Regions from separate parts of the Pseudoalteromonas sp. QJM3NY_22 genome, predicted to be linked through region 2. Evidence: predicted binding sites of a transcription regulator. Region 2 holds the regulator's gene; the other holds the start of a gene.
The links. Region 2 encodes MetJ, which represses methionine synthesis genes. Its sites were predicted from a motif close to TAGACGTCTAGACGTCTA; they were not measured.
Positions count from the first base shown of each region.

Region 1: a site for MetJ is predicted at 1,876-1,893, ahead of AC0VZ4_RS04610 (methylenetetrahydrofolate reductase). Genes of this name have one in related genera too.

Region 1 is NZ_CM149655.1:1,034,617-1,037,777, forward strand. Features, by position in the region: gene istB (IS21-like element helper ATPase IstB) at 1-395, shown strand, start outside; partial or broken gene AC0VZ4_RS04605 (IS4 family transposase) at 476-610, opposite strand; gene AC0VZ4_RS04610 (methylenetetrahydrofolate reductase) at 876-1,832, opposite strand; partial or broken gene AC0VZ4_RS04615 (M16 family metallopeptidase) at 2,083-3,063, shown strand; gene AC0VZ4_RS04620 (IS5 family transposase) at 3,092-3,161, opposite strand, start outside.
Region 2 is NZ_CM149655.1:425,061-428,221, reverse strand. Features, by position in the region: gene metL (bifunctional aspartate kinase/homoserine dehydrogenase II) at 1-168, opposite strand, end outside; gene metB (cystathionine gamma-synthase) at 174-1,421, opposite strand; gene metJ (met regulon transcriptional regulator MetJ) at 1,621-1,941, shown strand; gene AC0VZ4_RS02015 (malic enzyme-like NAD(P)-binding protein) at 2,014-3,161, opposite strand, start outside.

The sequences.
Region 1 (3,161 bases), 610 kb from region 2:
ATGAGCACTGCCTACAAGGAAAAAGCGTTTACTATATTCGATTAAAAGAACTACTTGAAAGCCTGTTTCTAGCACAAGCAGATGGTAGTTACCGGAAATTACTGGCGAAGTTAATAAAGTATGATCTACTGATCTTAGACGACTGGGGGCTTGAACCACTGAGTGCACAGCAACGAGGTGACTTACTCGAATTAATCGATGCGCGGTATGGGTATAAATCACACATAATTATAAGTCAGCTCCCGCAGGAAAACTGGCATGAGATGATTGGAGAATCAACCCATGCTGACGCCATTTTAGATAGGCTAATTCATGGTTCGATTAAGTTGAATTTAAAAGGAGAATCGATACGAAAACAGTTAAATAAATTGACTGATGATGATCAGTTAAGCTAATTTAAAAATGGCTCTACAAAATGATAAATCAGGTGATCAAAGCTGATGAGAATCGGTGATCAAAGTCATGAGAATACGCACCTTATCGTCGCGACACCAGCGGTTTCAGCGCATTGTTTGATAAAGTCAGGACATAAAAAATCACTCAGTTGACCTAAGCCTTCTGAATTGGGTGCGTAGCTATTGGCAAGAGAAAGTGCGGTAGTGAGTTGCAAAATAAAAGGCTCCTGAATAAATTCAGAAGCCTTTATAAACTAACCAGAAGATCGGTCAATGGATCGTCAAATATTTCTTAACTGATCGGCATTAAGCGTATAAGCTGGCCAAAAAATTAAATAAAAAATAATACTAAGTTGAATTATGTCTCTTGTGGTGGATTTGATGAAACTTGAAATAAATATCTTTAAATTAAATTCTACCCATAAAAAAGCAAGCCATTAGGCTTGCCAAGAAGGGTGTTAATTAGCTCTCACCTAGCCTTTAAGCTATTAACTTTTCAGCAAGGTTTAATTCCATAATGGCTTTTAATAAACGGTATAAGTTAATTGACGCGTCAATTTCTTCTTTACGGTTTGTTAAGCTTTCAATATTTAAGCCCAGTGGCACGTCTAGGTGCGCACAGCTTTTAAGTATTAAGTCGAGGTTTTCGCGGCAAATACGTACTGATTCGCTTAATGTATTGTCTGCATCAAGCATGCGCCATTTAGTTGCCTCTGGCACTGAGATACCCAACCATTGCATAAACTCTAAGGTTTTTTCGCCGCCGCACGGGGTAAACGTTAATATAATACGTTGAGGTGTAATACCCTGTGCTTTACATGTACGTGCGTAGCTAGTAATTAACTCTATAGTAGCTTGTGCATCGTAAACAGCTTGCGATATAAAAAACTGACAACCTAGTGCTGTTTTTTCTATTAATCGTTCGTGCTCATTTCGTTTACTTGAATGGCGCTCGGCAATAGTAACGCCACCTAAAAAGAAATCATCTGATTGCTCAGCCATCGCTTTATACGCATCTGGCAGGCTTAGCTTTATATCGCCTATCGATGACGGGCTACCTACTAAAACAACATTTTGTAAATCGTAGTCGTTTTTAGTTTCACTTAGCCAATCTTTAAATTCGCCTACGCCACGCTGCGCCACACTTTTATAAGTAATCACATCTTGTGCAGATAAATTACGAAGTAAATGGCTGTATTCACGCGGATCAACGGTTTGTTTAAACGCAAATGGGCGGTCTTGATTAGTGCGGCTGCTTTCGTCTTGAATGTCGTAAATTATCACGCCGTCGTATTCAATTTCGTGTAAGCGACCTAATAGCTTTTCTGCAATGGTTTTTAATTGCGCTTTATCGGTGCCAATTTTAGGCGGGGTAGTACCAATAAGATAAACACCTTGATTGGTGTCCACTATCTTCTCTTTTAGTGATAAAGCCATAATCCTCATTCCAGCTAAGTTTGTTTTGATGGATTTAATATAGCAGCCATTTAGACGTCTAGATAGATTTATTTAGTGAAAGTTTTTCAACTAACATGATGTTTATTCATAGGGCCTGTTCCCATAATTTATAATTGACACAGTTGTTTACATAATAAATTCCCTTGGGGCTCTTATATTTATTGGCTTTGGGGCATAATTAAAGAGTTAAATCTGACAACAAATTTGCTCAATTTAAAAAGGGACAACAATGAAATTTAAATTATTAGCAACCAGCTTAGCGGTATCGCTGGCGTTAACAGGTTGCGCCATGCAACAAAACCAAAGCACGCAAACAACAGCACAACAAGAACAAGTAAATAAAGCTGATGATCGTGTTTTTTCGCAAGATTATTTAATTGAAGAGCTAGAAAACGGCTTACGTGTCATGGTTGTTAAAACTGATTACCCTGATGTAGTGTCGCTGCAAATTCCGGTATCGGTTGGATCGCGTAACGAAGTTGAAGAGGGCAAAACAGGCTTTGCTCACTTTTTTGAACACATGATGTTTAAAGGCTCAAAAAAATACCCTGAAGATGTGTACTCAGACATATTAAAAAATTCAGGTGTTGATAACCGCGCTTATACAACAAACGATTACACAAATTACCATTTAAACTTTTCAAAGCAGCATCTTGATAAAGTACTTGAGCTTGAAGCTGATATTTTTCAAAACTTAACCTACACCGAAGAGCAATTTAGAACCGAAGCGCAAACAGTAAAAGGTGAGTACTTAAAAAACAACGCGAGCCCAATTCGTAAATTATTAAGCGCTGTACGCGAAGAAGCGTTTGATAAGCACACGTATAAACTCACCACTATGGGCTTTTTTAAAGACATAGAAGCCATGCCTGATCAAATGGCGTACGGGAAAGAATTTTTTGCTAAGTTTTATAAACCTGAGTATGTGTCACTTGTTATTGTGGGCGATGTAGATCCACAAGCAACAATGGCAATGGTTAAAAAGCATTGGGGTAGCTGGAAAAAGGGTAACTATGTTGCTGACATTAAAGCAGAGCCTGTTCAACAAGCACCGAAATATTTGCACCAGCAAGATGAAGCGCTACCAGGGCATTGGTTACTTGTATCGTACAAAGGCGCTGCGTGGGAGCCAGCTAAAAAAGACAGAGCGGCACTTGATTTAATCTCACAGCTTTATTTTTCAAACAATTCAGATTTATACCAAGAGCTAGGGGCTGTTGATCTTTGTAGTATATATATTAATCAGCCCATATTGGTAGCCACATCATAGTGAATGCTAAAGCGAGCATGGAATGATAATTCCGCTCA
Region 2 (3,161 bases):
TTGATAACTTTGCCATAACTTAACTAGTGTATCGGTTGTTTTCCCAGCTGCTGATACCACAACGCAATCACCAGGTTGTGTGTGCTCTAATATAATACCCGCAACAATTTTGTAACGCTGTGCTGAACTTAAACTCGAACCGCCAAATTTATGTATGTTTTTAGTCATTTTAGTTACCAGAGCGCGGGGTAAGCGGCACTTAACTTAGCATCACCGCTCGATGTTCCCGCACCTTTAGTTAATCGATTTGTATGGTTTTTTCTGCCAGGTTTTACAAGTGTAAATACACGTTCAAGATCTGTTAATAAATCTTCAATGTCTTCTATTCCGACAGAAACACGAATAAGCGTATCACCAACGCCGGCTTCTAAGCGCGCTGTTGCATCCATCCCTGCATGCGTCATGGTCGCAGGGTGGCATATTAAGCTCTCAACGCCGCCTAGAGACTCAGCTAAACTAAAGTTATGTAGACTAGTTAAAAATGCCGCAGCATCGCTTATGTCGCCTTTAATATCAAAGCTAACCATGCCACCAAAACCAAGCTGCTGTGCTTTAGCTAATTCATGTTGAGGGTGCGACTCAAGCCCAGGGTAATAAACTTGGCTAACGAACTCAGATTCTTCGAGATACTTAGCTATTGCTAATGCATTTTCTTGATGCTGCCTTAAGCGCACATTTAAAGTACGTAAACCACGAAGCGTTAAATAGCTATCAAAAGGTGCCCCAGTGATACCAATGTTATTAGCCCACCAAGCAAGCTCGTCACCGATCTCTTGTGTTGCAGCAATAACAGCGCCGCCCACTACATCTGAATGTCCGTTAATATATTTAGTGGTTGAATGCACCACAATATCTACACCAAACTTAATCGGATTTTGTAAAGCAGGCGATAAAAATGTATTGTCAGCGGCCACCAGTGCACCACACTGCTTAGCAATATCAGTAACCGCTTTAATATCAGTTAAACGTAGTACAGGGTTACTTGGTGTTTCAATCCAAATGAGTTTTGGTTTAATTACTAATATTTTTTGAAGACTTTCTGGTTTTGTTAAATCTAAAACCTCAAGCTTTAGCAAGCCACGCTTTTGCAGGGACGTAAATAAACGGTAGCTTCCACCGTAGCAGTCGTGTGGGATCACTAACGTGTCGTCGTAATTAAGCAGCTGAGTTGCTAAATGCACAGCCGCCATGCCTGTGGCTGTAATTATGCCGCGTACTCCACCTTCGAGTTCAGCAAGGGTCTCGGCTAAGATATCGCGGTTAGGATTACCGCTGCGGCCATAATCATATTGGCGTTTAGTATCAAAATCGGCAAACGAATAAGTAGTCGATAAATAGATTGGCGCGACCACTGCACCGTGGTGTTTATCGGCTTCAACGCCACTACGGACCGCAATGGTTGCTTTGTTTTTTTCGCTCATATTCGTCACCTGATTAGCTTGGATGTTTAGACGTCTAAAAGAGTAGTTTATTCAATTTGAGAAGTCAAAACATTTAAACAGCTAGATGGCCAAACAACTAGTATTTGACTATCTTTTTTAAATCGATAGAATTTCACGCATATTCACACGCATTTTAGCGCATGTGAGCAATTAATAATCTGAGGCAACGATACATCTTATGGCTAAATGGAATGGTGAGTATATTCACCCATACGCAGAACACGGGAAAAAATCAGAACAAGTTAAGAAGATCACCGTTTCGATCCCACTGAATGTATTAAAGGTATTAACTGACGAACGTACTCGTCGTCAAATTAATAACCTGCGTCACGCAACAAACAGTGAGCTACTATGTGAAGCGTTTTTACATGCATTTACAGGTCAACCTTTACCTAATGACGATGACTTACGTAAAGATAACGCTGAAAAAGTACCAGAAGAAGTGAAAAAAATAATGCAAGAAATGGGGTTAGAAGTCCCTGTTTTAGATGACGAATAAATAGATAAAGTAAAATAAAAAAACCTCAGTAATTACTGAGGTTTTTTTATGATTAAATTTTACGGTATAGATTTACTGCATATAGCTTTCTGGCAAATCAATTTGTGCCACACCCGACTCAACAGCAGCAAGAGCAACCGCTCTTGCTATACGTGGTAATAAACGTGGATCCATCGGTTTTGGAATAATATATTGAGCACCAAATTCCAGCTTATCAACACCGGCAGCTTTTAAGACCTCAGCTGGTACAGGCTCTTTTGCAATGCTACGAATCGCTTCTACTGCTGCTATTTTCATTTCATCGTTAATTGCACTTGCGCGCACATCTAGTGCACCACGAAAAATAAACGGGAAACACAAAACATTATTCACTTGGTTTGGATAATCAGAACGCCCTGTCGCCATAATTAAATCGTTGCGTGCGCTGTGAGCAAGTGCGGGGTCAATTTCAGGGTCGGGGTTTGAGCACGCAAACACAACCGGCTTATCAGCCATCAGTTTTAAATCATCGGCTGCTAACAAATTAGGCCCAGATACACCAACAAATACATCAGCATCAGCAATAACATCTTGCAACGTACGCTTATCCGTATTGTTAGCGAATAGTTGTTTGTACTCGTTTAAATCATCACGACGAGTATGAATAACGCCTTTACGGTCAAGCATGTAAATGTGTTCACGCAGTGCACCACACTTAATTAACAGTTCCATACAGGCAACTGCAGCCGCACCAGCACCTAAACATACTATAATAGCCTCTTCTATCGATTTCTCTTGCACTTCAAGTGCATTCAACATACCAGCGGCTGTTACAATTGCAGTGCCGTGTTGATCGTCATGAAAAACCGGAATACTACAGCGCTCAATCAATGCCTTTTCAATTTCAAAACACTCTGGGGCTTTAATATCTTCAAGATTAATACCACCAAATGTATCGGCAATATTAGCAACCGTGTTAATAAAGTCTTCTGTTGTTTTATGCTTCACTTCGATATCAATAGAATCAAGGCCTGCAAAGCGCTTAAATAACAGCGCCTTGCCTTCCATTACAGGCTTTGATGCCAAAGGGCCTAAATTACCCAAGCCCAAAATTGCAGTACCATTAGTGATAACTGCAACCATATTACCTTTACCGGTATATTTATAAGCATTTGCAGGATCAGCAGCAATTTCACGCACAGGTTCAGCAACACCTGGGCTATATGCTAAAGCTAAATCTT